DNA from 2 places in the Lysinibacillus sp. G01H genome. Region 1 is predicted to be linked to the other one. Evidence: a T-box and tRNA genes for the amino acid it is inferred to sense, from the RefSeq annotation. Region 1 holds a T-box; the other holds one or more tRNA genes.
The links. A T-box is a leader RNA that pairs with one kind of tRNA and senses whether it is charged. The one in region 1 lies ahead of cysS (cysteine--tRNA ligase), so its partner is inferred to be a tRNA-Cys.
Positions count from the first base shown of each region.

Region 2: it has a tRNA-Cys gene. The T-box ahead of cysS (cysteine--tRNA ligase) is inferred to sense a tRNA for this amino acid. The anticodon was not compared.

Region 1 covers NZ_CP118397.1:4,531,476-4,537,663, reverse strand. Annotated here, with positions in the region: gene epsC (serine O-acetyltransferase EpsC) at 1-214, shown strand, start outside; gene ispF (2-C-methyl-D-erythritol 2,4-cyclodiphosphate synthase) at 356-832, shown strand; gene gltX (glutamate--tRNA ligase) at 923-2,383, shown strand; T-box leader at 2,434-2,652, shown strand; gene cysS (cysteine--tRNA ligase) at 2,714-4,114, shown strand; gene PSR12_RS23085 (Mini-ribonuclease 3) at 4,099-4,539, shown strand; gene rlmB (23S rRNA (guanosine(2251)-2'-O)-methyltransferase RlmB) at 4,539-5,291, shown strand; gene PSR12_RS23075 (NYN domain-containing protein) at 5,294-5,806, shown strand; gene sigH (RNA polymerase sporulation sigma factor SigH) at 5,875-6,188, shown strand, end outside.
Region 2 covers NZ_CP118397.1:3,880,317-3,886,504, reverse strand. Annotated here, with positions in the region: rRNA gene PSR12_RS19825 (23S ribosomal RNA) at 1-2,016, shown strand, start outside; rRNA gene rrf (5S ribosomal RNA) at 2,128-2,243, shown strand; tRNA gene PSR12_RS19815 (tRNA-Asn) at 2,260-2,336, shown strand; tRNA gene PSR12_RS19810 (tRNA-Ser) at 2,342-2,433, shown strand; tRNA gene PSR12_RS19805 (tRNA-Glu) at 2,458-2,532, shown strand; tRNA gene PSR12_RS19800 (tRNA-Val) at 2,551-2,626, shown strand; tRNA gene PSR12_RS19795 (tRNA-Met) at 2,653-2,727, shown strand; tRNA gene PSR12_RS19790 (tRNA-Asp) at 2,731-2,806, shown strand; tRNA gene PSR12_RS19785 (tRNA-Phe) at 2,818-2,890, shown strand; tRNA gene PSR12_RS19780 (tRNA-Thr) at 2,903-2,978, shown strand; tRNA gene PSR12_RS19775 (tRNA-Tyr) at 2,988-3,071, shown strand; tRNA gene PSR12_RS19770 (tRNA-Trp) at 3,085-3,158, shown strand; tRNA gene PSR12_RS19765 (tRNA-His) at 3,171-3,246, shown strand; tRNA gene PSR12_RS19760 (tRNA-His) at 3,282-3,357, shown strand; tRNA gene PSR12_RS19755 (tRNA-Gln) at 3,362-3,436, shown strand; tRNA gene PSR12_RS19750 (tRNA-Gly) at 3,442-3,516, shown strand; tRNA gene PSR12_RS19745 (tRNA-Cys) at 3,526-3,599, shown strand; tRNA gene PSR12_RS19740 (tRNA-Leu) at 3,647-3,727, shown strand; gene PSR12_RS19735 (hypothetical protein) at 4,662-4,958, opposite strand; gene PSR12_RS19730 (hypothetical protein) at 5,075-5,260, opposite strand; gene PSR12_RS19725 (type I restriction-modification system subunit M) at 5,425-6,188, shown strand, end outside.

The DNA of each region.
Region 1 (6,188 bases):
GGGCATTAAGCGTCATCCGAATATTGCTGACAATGTTGTCATTTATGCTGGTGCTACTATTTTAGGGGGCGAGACGACGATTGGGCATGATTCCGTCCTAGGGAGTAATATTTGGCTAACACACTCCGTTCCCCCTTATTCACGTGTCTATAATTCACAGCCATCTCCGAATATTAGCAACAGTCAAATGAAAAATATAGAGTATCATATTTAAAGAATATGGGGCAGTCTAGAGAGTGTAGCTTTCTAAACTGCCCATTACTGCTATAGGAGGATAATTATTAAAGCGCTTTTCAAACAACCTAGGGCAAATTTTGATATGATAATGATAAATATTAATTAAAGGAAGATGAATATGTTTCGAATTGGACAAGGTTTTGACGTACATGCATTTGAAGAAGGTCGTCCATTAATTATTGGGGGCATTACCATTCCGCATGAAAAAGGACTGGTAGGACATTCAGATGCGGATGTTCTTTTACACACTGTCACAGATGCAGCTTTAGGAGCAATTGGAGAAGGGGATATTGGCCGTCATTTTCCAGATACAGACCCTGCATTTAAGGACGCGGATTCAGCAAAATTATTAGAGTATATTTGGAAGATTGTTGAGGACAAGGGTTATTCTCTAGGTAATGTCGATTGTACCATTATGGCACAACGTCCTAAAATGGCACCCTATATTGGGCAGATGCAACAACGTATCGCTGAATTATTACACGCAGAGCCTTCACAGGTAAATGTTAAAGCAACTACAACTGAACGATTAGGTTTTACAGGTCGCGAGGAAGGTATTGCGGCAATGGCAACGATTCTATTGATCAAGAAATAAATGTGGATGAACCCCGCTTTTATTTCCTGTAACAGAGTGGTAAAATGAACAAAGTCAATTTTTGATCGAAAATTTAGGAGGCTTTTAATTATGACGAAAGAAGTTCGCGTTCGTTACGCGCCATCTCCAACAGGTTATTTACATATCGGTGGAGCGCGTACAGCATTATTCAATTATTTATATGCAAAACATCATAACGGTAAATTCATTGTACGTATTGAAGATACGGATATTGAACGTAATGTAGAGGGCGGAGAAGCATCTCAGCTAGATAACCTAAAATGGTTAGGTATTGAATATGATGAGTCCATTGATATTGGTGGACCTTATGCGCCTTATCGTCAAATGGAACGTCTTGATATCTATAAAGAACACGCTGAAAAACTATTAGAGCAAGGTGTAGCCTACAAATGTTTCTGTTCTTCTGAAAAGCTTGAAGCATCTCGTGAAGAACAAAAAGCAAGAGGTGTAGCTGCTCCTACTTATGATGGTACATGTCGCCACTTATCAGCAGATGAAGTCGCTGCTAAAGAAGCGGCAGGTGAGCCATACACAATCCGTATGCGTGTACCTGAAAATGTAACATACGAATTTGAAGATCTAGTTCGTGGACAAGTTACATTTGAGTCTAAAGATATTGGTGATTGGGTACTTGTAAAAGCTAATGGTATTCCAACATATAACTATGCAGTTGTTTTAGATGATCACTTTATGGAAATCTCTCACGTTTTCCGCGGTGAGGAGCATTTATCGAATACACCTAAGCAAATGATGATCTTTGATGCATTTGGTTGGGAATATCCACGCTTTGGTCATATGACATTAATTATTAACGAAAACCGTAAAAAACTATCAAAGCGTGATGAATCGATTATTCAATTTGTTACGCAATATAAAGATTTAGGTTATCTTCCTGAAGCGATGTTTAACTTCTTTGCGCTACTTGGTTGGTCTCCAGAGGGAGAAGAAGAGATTTTCTCAAAAGAAGAATTTATCAAAATTTTTGATGAAAAACGTCTTTCAAAATCACCATCTATGTTCGATAAACAAAAGCTAACATGGATGAATAATCAATATATTAAAAAGTTGTCTTTGGAAGAAGTTGTAGCATTATCTTTACCACACCTACAAAAAGCAGGCTTATTACCTGAAGAATTGACTGCAGAGCAACATGCTTGGGCGACGGATTTAATCGCGCTTTATCATGACCAAATGAGCTTTGGTGCAGAAATTGTCGAATTATCTAGCCTATTCTTTAACGACCATATTGAATATGATGAAGAAGCAAAAGAGGTTTTAGCAGGAGAGCAAGTACCTGAAGTAATGGCAGCATTTAAAGCGCAATTGGAAGAGCTAGAAGAATTTACACCAGATGCGGTAAAAGCTGCAATTAAAGCTGTACAAAAGACAACTGGTCATAAAGGTAAAAATCTGTTCATGCCAATCCGTGTTGTGACAACTGGTGAAACACATGGACCAGAGTTGCCGAACGCCATTTGTTTAATTGGTAAAGAGAAATCAATTGACCGTGTGGAGAAATTTGCACAATAAAGATAAATTTATTGACAATTCATTCTTTCGTTGTAAAATGTATTTACATTGAAAAAGCGTTGATAAGGAGAAGTAAGTGGCGCATGCTCTTAAGAGAGGACCATCATCGGCTGAAAGTGGTCTGAGCCTAGGCAAAACTGAAATGCACCTTTGAGCATAAAGCTGAACGAGAGTAGGCTTTATCGAATCATCCCCGTTAATGGATGTCCAAAGTGGAAGGCTTTTTGTCTTCAATCAGAGTGGAACCACGCAAATCGAGCGTCTCTGTCATTCCTTTTAGGAGTGATAGAGGCGCTTTTTTTATTCAACAGAAAAGGAGAGTGAAATACAATGGGTATTCAAATTTTTAACTCATTAACACGACAAAAGGAAACCTTTGTACCGTTGGAAGAGGGCAAGGTAAAAATGTATGTCTGCGGTCCTACGGTTTATAACTATATCCATATTGGGAATTCACGTCCTGTAATTGTTTATGATACAGTACGTCGTTATTTTCAGTATAAAGGCTATGATGTAAAGTTTGTTTCCAATTTTACGGATGTAGACGATAAAATTATTAAAGCTGCAAATGAGCTTGGTGAAGAAGTACATGAATTAACAGAGCGTTTTATTGCAGCCTATTTTGAAGATGTTACAGCACTGGGATGCAAAAAGGCAGATGTTCATCCACGTGTGACAGAGCATATGGACGATATCATTCAATTTATTCAAGTGCTAATTGAAAAGGGCTACGCTTATGAGTCTGCTGGAGATGTGTATTACCGTACTCGTAAATTTGATGGCTACGGTAAATTATCACACCAATCAGTTGACGATTTAAAAATCGGTGCTCGTATTGAAGCAGGCGAGAAAAAAGATGATGCGTTAGATTTTGCTTTATGGAAAGCTGCTAAGCCAGGTGAGATATTCTGGGAAAGCCCATGGGGAGATGGCCGTCCAGGGTGGCATATTGAGTGTTCTGTAATGGCTCGTGAACATTTAGGAGATACTATTGATATTCATGCTGGTGGGCAGGATTTAACTTTCCCTCACCACGAAAATGAAATTGCTCAATCAGAGGCACACAATGATAAAACATTTGCGCGTTATTGGATGCATAACGGGTATATTAATATAGATAATGAAAAGATGTCCAAATCTCTTGGGAATTTTATTCTTGTGAATGATATCCGTAAACAAATTGACCCGCAGATATTGCGTTTCTTCATGCTATCTGTCCATTATCGTCATCCAATTAACTTTGCGAAGGATCTAGTAGAAGCTGCTGCGTCAGGTTTAGAGCGCATTCGTACAGCATACAACAATGTGAAGCACCGCCTTACGACTACCGTAAGCTTAGGAGATCATTCAGAAGAATGGCTGAACAAAATTACGGAACAAAAAGCGCATTTTGAAGAGGCAATGGACGATGATTTTAATACAGCCAACGCTATTTCTGTATTATTTGAAGTAGCTCGTATTGCTAATATTTATTTAAATGAAGCCAATACTTGCAAGAAAGTATTAGAAACCTTTATTGAAACCTTTGAAGTACTAGGTGACGTCTTAGGTATTGAATTTGCAAAAGAAGAAGAACTATTAGACGAAGAAATTGAAGCATTATTACAAGAGCGCGTCGAGGCACGTAAAAATCGTGATTTTGCTCGTTCTGATGAGATCCGTGACCATTTGCAAGCCCAAGGTATCATTTTAGAAGATACACGACAAGGAACTAGATGGAAACGAGGGTAATTAAGTTGGATAAACTTCGCAATGAAGATGTTAAACAATTAAAAGCGCTGGCGTTAGCCTATATGGGTGATGCCGTATTGGAACAAAAGGTCCGAGAATATTTGCTACGCTCTGGTCGTGTTAAACCAAACACACTACATCGAGAGGCAACTCGCTACGTTTCAGCAAAAGCGCAATCTATGATCGTTCATCGCATGATAGATGAAAATTATTTAACAGAGGAGGAATTGGCTGTGTTCCGCCGTGGACGCAATGCCAAATCCGGCTCTGTACCAAAAAATACGGATGTCCAAACCTATCGTAATAGCTCAGGCTTTGAGGCGGTGCTTGGTAGTTTATATTTATTGAATGAACTAGAACGCGTCTACGAAATCATTGCATATGCTATTCAAATAATCGAGGAATCAAAAGGAGTGTCTAAATAATGGCAGAACAGAATGGTGAAATTATTGCCGGTAAAAACCCAGTGTTAGAAGCACTTCGTTCAGGCCGCGATATGAATAAAGTATGGATTGCAGAAGGAGTAAAGAAATCTGGCGTCAATGAACTGCTAGATTTAGCCCGTGAACGTGGTGTTATAGTTCAATTTGTCCCAAAAAAGAAAGTTGATCAATTATCAAGTGCTAATCATCAAGGAATCGTTGCTTCTGTTGCCGCTTATAAGTATGCTGAACTTGAGGATTTATTTGCAGCAGCGGCTAATAAACAGGAAGATCCTTTTTTCTTAATCTTAGATGAGTTAGAGGATCCTCATAATCTAGGGTCTATTATGAGAACGGCTGATGCTATAGGGGCACATGGTATTATTATTCCTAAGCGCCGTTCAGTGAGTTTAACAGCAGTAGTGGCAAAGGCATCTACAGGAGCGATTGAACACGTTCCAGTTGTACGTGTAAACAACCTTGCTCAAACAATAGATGAATTAAAAGAACGCGGTATATGGATTGCAGGGACAGATGCAAAGGGATCAGCAGATTATCGAAAAATGGATGCAACATTACCATTAGCCATCATTATCGGTAGTGAGGGCAAAGGGATGGGGCGTTTATTAAAAGAGAAATGCGATTTTTTATATCACTTACCGATGGTTGGGCATGTCACATCACTGAACGCATCAGTAGCAGCGGCTTTATTAATGTACGAAGTGTATCGTAAACGTCAAGAAGCGATTGAATAACAATGAAAAACATTTTGCTTGTTGATGGCTATAATATGATTGGATCTTGGAAAGAGCTGCGGCCATTGCGTGATACGAATTTTGAGGATGCGCGTAGAAGGTTGATAGAACTCATGGCTGAATATAAAGCAGCGATGGGTTGGCGCGTAATTATTGTTTTTGACGCACATCTTGTACCAGGAGTAGAGCAATCTTATATAGAAAATGATGTAGAAGTCATTTATACACGAAAAAATGAAACAGCAGATGAACGTATTGAAAAAATGACGCATGAATTAAAGGCTAGAAATGTACAAATTCATGTAGCAACTTCTGATATGGCAGAGCAAAGTGTTATATTTGGGAATGGTGCCTTAAGGAAATCGGCTAGAGAGCTAGAAATTGATACAAGTATTATCCAACATAAAATTACTCACGATGTGAAGCGGAAGCAAGAAAGTAAGCCGCCTTCTCGTATAGAATTAAAGCCAGATGTTGCGCTCGCGTTTGAAAAATGGCGACGAGGGTTGAAATGATTGATTGACGCATATTTTCCAATTCCGTTATACTGTTTCTAATTATCTGTTGTGGCTGAGGTGATACCATGTTTAAAAATAGCATTGTACAAGTGACACAAGATTTTGAACGATTCAATGATGAAGAGCTTATTGAAATGGTGCATCAAGGTAATACAGATGCGTTGGATTATTTGATTACGAAATACCGTTTGTTAGTAAGAGCGAAGGCAAGATCCTATTTTTTAATCGGAGCAGATAAGGAAGATATTGTACAAGAGGGCATGATAGGCTTATATAAAGCGATTCGTGATTTTAAAGGTGATAAGCTTGCATCATTCAGGGCTTTTGCAGAGTTATGCATTACAAGGCAGATTATCACAGCTATTAAAACAGCAACTAG
Region 2 (6,188 bases), 650 kb from region 1:
ACTGTTTGGACTAGGGGGCCATCCCGGTTTACCGAATTCAGACAAACTCCGAATGCCAGATATTTATACACGGGAGTCAGACTGCGAGTGATAAGATCCGTAGTCAAAAGGGAAACAGCCCAGACCACCAGCTAAGGTCCCAAAGTAATCGTTAAGTGGAAAAGGATGTGGCGTTGCACAGACAACCAGGATGTTGGCTTAGAAGCAGCCATCATTTAAAGAGTGCGTAATAGCTCACTGGTCGAGTGACGCTGCGCCGAAAATGTATCGGGGCTAAACGATTCACCGAAGCTGTGGATTGACATCTACGATGTCAGTGGTAGGAGAGCGTTCTAAGTGCGTTGAAGTCAGACCGGAAGGACTGGTGGAGCGCTTAGAAGTGAGAATGCCGGTATGAGTAGCGAAAGACGGGTGAGAATCCCGTCCACCGTATGACTAAGGTTTCCTGAGGAAGGCTCGTCCGCTCAGGGTTAGTCGGGACCTAAGCCGAGGCCGATAGGCGTAGGCGATGGACAACAGGTTGATATTCCTGTACCACCTCCTCACCGTTTGAGAAATGGGGGGACGCAGTAGGATAGGGTAAGCGCGCCGTTGGTTGTGCGCGTCCAAGCAGTAAGGCGTGTGTGTAGGCAAATCCGCACACTGTAACGTTGAGCTGTGATGGCGAGTCCGTATGGACGAAGTTCCTGATTTCACACTGCCAAGAAAAGCCTCTATCGAGGTGAGAGGTGCCCGTACCGCAAACCGACACAGGTAGTCGAGGAGAGAATCCTAAGGTGTGCGAGAGAACTCTCGTTAAGGAACTCGGCAAAATGACCCCGTAACTTCGGGAGAAGGGGTGCTCTTGAGCGTGCAAGCGCATGAGAGCCGCAGTGAATAGGCCCAGGCGACTGTTTAGCAAAAACACAGGTCTCTGCAAAACCGTAAGGTGACGTATAGGGGCTGACGCCTGCCCGGTGCTGGAAGGTTAAGAGGAGTGGTTAGCGCAAGCGAAGCTGCGAATTGAAGCCCCAGTAAACGGCGGCCGTAACTATAACGGTCCTAAGGTAGCGAAATTCCTTGTCGGGTAAGTTCCGACCCGCACGAAAGGCGTAACGATCTGGGCACTGTCTCAACGAGAGACTCGGTGAAATTATAGTACCTGTGAAGATGCAGGTTACCCGCGACAGGACGGAAAGACCCCGTGGAGCTTTACTGTAGCCTGATATTGAATTTTGGTACAACTTGTACAGGATAGGTAGGAGCCAGAGATCTCGGAGCGCCAGCTTCGAAGGAGGCGTCGGTGGGATACTACCCTGGTTGTATTGAAATTCTAACCCATGCCCCTTAGCGGGGCAGGAGACAGTGTCAGGCGGACAGTTTGACTGGGGCGGTCGCCTCCTAAAAGGTAACGGAGGCGCCCAAAGGTTCCCTCAGAATGGTTGGAAATCATTCGTAGAGTGTAAAGGCACAAGGGAGCTTGACTGCGAGACCTACAAGTCGAGCAGGGTCGAAAGACGGGCTTAGTGATCCGGTGGTTCCGCATGGAAGGGCCATCGCTCAACGGATAAAAGCTACCCCGGGGATAACAGGCTTATCTCCCCCAAGAGTCCACATCGACGGGGAGGTTTGGCACCTCGATGTCGGCTCATCGCATCCTGGGGCTGTAGTCGGTCCCAAGGGTTGGGCTGTTCGCCCATTAAAGCGGTACGCGAGCTGGGTTCAGAACGTCGTGAGACAGTTCGGTCCCTATCCGTCGTGGGCGTAGGAAATTTGAGAGGAGCTGTCCTTAGTACGAGAGGACCGGGATGGACACACCGCTGGTGTACCAGTTGTCTTGCCAAAGGCATCGCTGGGTAGCTATGTGTGGACGGGATAAGTGCTGAAAGCATCTAAGCATGAAGCCCCCCTCAAGATGAGATTTCCCATTACGCAAGTAAGTAAGATCCCTCAAAGACGATGAGGTAGATAGGTTCGAGGTGGAAGTGTGGTGACACATGGAGCTGACGAATACTAATCGATCGAGGACTTAACCAAAACGTTTGAAACATTCAATGCACCGTTTATCCAGTTTTGAAAGAATAAAATATTAGAATATACTTGTAATTTTTATAAGATATGTTATAATAAGTATTGTCTTTCAAATAGTCTAGTGATGATGGCAAAGAGGTCACACCCGTTCCCATACCGAACACGGAAGTTAAGCTCTTTAGCGCCGATGGTAGTTGGGGGCTTCCCCCTGTGAGAGTAGGACGTCGCTAGGCTATATACCAAAATTATTCCGAAGTAGCTCAGTTGGTAGTAGCACCTGACTGTTAATCAGGTTGTCGCAGGTTCGAGTCCTGCCTTCGGAGCCATTCTTGGAGAGTTGTCCGAGTGGCCGAAGGAGCACGATTGGAAATCGTGTAGGCGGTTAACACTGTCTCAAGGGTTCAAATCCCTTACTCTCCGCCAGCACTTTGATTTGTTCCAAACGATGGCCCCTTGGTCAAGTGGTTAAGACACCGCCCTTTCACGGCGGTAACACGGGTTCGAATCCCGTAGGGGTCACCATTATTTCAATACCCAGATGGAGGATTAGCTCAGCTGGGAGAGCATCTGCCTTACAAGCAGAGGGTCGGCGGTTCGAGCCCGTCATCCTCCACCATTATTTTAACAACACTATAGTATTATCGCGGGGTGGAGCAGTGGTAGCTCGTCGGGCTCATAACCCGAAGGTCGTTGGTTCAAATCCAGCCCCCGCAACCAAATGGTCCCGTGGTGTAGCGGTTAACATGCCTGCCTGTCACGCAGGAGATCGCCGGTTCGATCCCGGTCGGGACCGCCATTTTTTAATATGGGTCAGTAGCTCAGTTGGTAGAGCATTAGATTGAAGCTCTAAGTGTCGGCGGTTCGATTCCGTCCTGACCCATCTTGTTTTTTTGCCGGTTTAGCTCAGCAGGTAGAGCAACTGACTTGTAATCAGTAGGTCGTGGGTTCGATTCCTATAGCCGGCACCAGATTTTCCCGGAGGGGTAGCGAAGTGGCTAAACGCGGCGGACTGTAAATCCGCTCCTTAGGGTTCGGCGGTTCGAATCCGTCCCCCTCCACCAGTTTTATTATTTTAGGGGCATAGTTCAACGGTAGAATAGAGGTCTCCAAAACCTTTGGTGTGGGTTCGATTCCTACTGCCCCTGCCAATTAATTTTATGGCGATTGTGGCGAAGTGGTTAACGCACCGGATTGTGGTTCCGGCATTCGTGGGTTCGATTCCCATCAGTCGCCCCATCTAATATAAAATTAATAAACATCATAATACAATGGCGATTGTGGCGAAGTGGTTAACGCACCGGATTGTGGTTCCGGCATTCGTGGGTTCGATTCCCATCAGTCGCCCCATTGTTGGGGTATAGCCAAGCGGTAAGGCAACGGATTTTGATTCCGTCATGCCTAGGTTCGAATCCTAGTACCCCAGCCATTTTTGCGGAAGTAGTTCAGTGGTAGAACACCACCTTGCCAAGGTGGGGGTCGCGAGTTCGAACCTCGTCTTCCGCTCCATGTATGACTGGCGGCATAGCCAAGTGGTAAGGCACGGGTCTGCAACACCCTTATCACCGGTTCAAATCCGGTTGCCGCCTCCATATTTTAACTGTTAATCGGTTTATCCGATTTTTTTTATCTCCATTATGCCGGTGTGGCGGAATTGGCAGACGCGCACGACTCAAAATCGTGTTCCTTTGGAGTGTCGGTTCGACCCCGACCACCGGTATCATCAGATTAATTTACGTTACGATTAAAAAGTTTCGAAAGCTCATAAACCTTGATATAACAGGGTTTGTGAGCTTTTTGCATTTTTTGGGTTACGATAGGAAACGATAAGAATTGAAATCATTTTACACACATTTTACACATAGGCAGGTTCATTTTACACAAGTTTTTACACAAGCTGCGATCCGAGAAAATGTGATTGATTAAGGTGAGCAAACAAAAAAAACACATGTTTGAAAAATAAACATGTGCTTTTTTTGTTTGTACATTGTGAGGCGTTAATTTTTCTTCTCCTGATGCTGTTCATATCAAGTTACCGAATGGGTTATTAACATTCTTGGCAGATTACCGAAAAATTATACATTGATATAAGTTTCAGTAGTGCAAGAGTTTGAAGCTAATAAAAATTACTTATGAATTTTCTTGTACTATGATTACGGAATAGCAGAGTAGAGTTGTAAGTAATAATATTAAAGAAATCGCTGGTGATGCAGCTCCAAAAAATCATAGCTATCATAAGTGAAATAAATATTCTATTTTTAACGCTTATTTAATAAGAATGTTCTTCTGGTTTGGCTATCTTATTCATCTAAAAGATCCCGTTATTTCAATAACCCTTTCTCTTTCCATTGGTCGAGATACTTTTGATAATCCATTTCTTTAGCAGTCATCGTGTATTGAGTACCCTCTAATTGAGGTAGCACCAGAAAAATGCAGATTGACAACGCTAAGAAATATACACGATTTTATGCATACTAAACGGTAAACCTTAAACGCTTAAATATTGATAGATTAAGTGTTTGAGTTGCTTGCATAAAAAGCTGCATAAACCTTTTCCATACAAAAATCCACGAAACGTAGATATACCAGCGTTCGTGGATTTTTAATGTGCGCCCAAACTTTCATTTGGGAACATTATTTGTATGAATTATTAATTAATCCTTAAATATATATTTTTCCCAACCTTTATTTATAATTTCTTGATAAGTTGGCTTTATTATATTGAAACGAAAATCATCATCATCTGATTCATAATCTTTTTCAAACTCTACTTCTTCATATTGACGAAAATAAGACGGAATATCATCCTTCTTAAATTCATCATAATTATTCCAATTTGTATCACATTCATTACAACAGAGCAAAAGTTCCTCTGTCATTTGATTTTTTACGATTTCAACCCACCCCTGGTCACAAAAAGGGCACCAACCAACTTTAAATTCGTACATCATAATTATTACTCCAATTAAAATTATTTTAAATAAATAATATCAGAAAAGTCCCCAAACCGTCGTTTGGTAATGTTATTTGCTTAACGTTGTAAATTCGCGTAAACCTGACGAGACCCCTAATTTAAAAGTATGAGTACCTGACCTGCTACATCTGAGAAAAGTGTTTCGAATGTATTCACATCCACTGATGCCGTCGTTCCAATCTCGTAGGTTTCACAAAGAATAAAATCAATTTCCCCCTGTTCTGTATGCCCCTTAAACATTAAACCTGCTTCTTTTAATGACAAAAATAATTGTTTCATAATCCCCCTGCTTTCACTGGAAATAATTTATACTAAAATGAACCGTTAGCCCAATAGCAATAATCAATGGGTAAACAACTTTAATTAGAAAAAAAGTCTATCGCTTTTAGTTCCATTTTCATGGATAATATAATATATACGGTATTTTCAATAGGAGGATTCACATGATTACAGGCGAGATTAAAAATAAAATAGATGCCATTTGGACGACGTTATGGACAGAGGGGAATACAAACCCTTTAACAAACATAGAACAGTTAACATATTTACTATTCATCAAAGGTTTAGATGAAGGAGAACTAAAAAAAGAAGAAGAAGCGGAATTTTTAGGTCTTGAATATAAAGGCATCTTTTCAGAAATGCCAGCTGAATTTAATGAAGTGCAAAAGCAGCACTGGTCGATGATGCGCTGGACACAATTTAAAAACTTACCTGCACAAGAAATGTATGAAGTAATGGTTAATACTATCTTCCCGTTCATTAAAACATTAGGCGGCAAAGAGGAATCTGCATTTTCAAAGTATATGAAAGATGCGATGTTCCAAATTAACAAGCCAGCGACATTACAAAAAGTAGTAACAGCACTTGATAGCATACCAATGGAAGATCGTGATACACAAGGGGACATTTACGAGTATTTATTATCGAAGCTACAAACGGCAGGTACAAACGGCCAATTCCGTACACCACGTCACATCATTAATATGATGGTGGAGTTAATGAAGCCATCACCAGAAGATATCATTATCGATCCAGCAATGGGGTCAGCGGGTTTCCTTGTGTCAGCAAGTGAATACTTACGAAAAAACCATCAAGACCTATTTTTAGTACAAGGGTTAAATGAACATTTCCATCATACGATGTTCTACGGAAATGATATGGATACAACGATGTTACGTATTGGTGCCATGAACATGATGCTGCATGG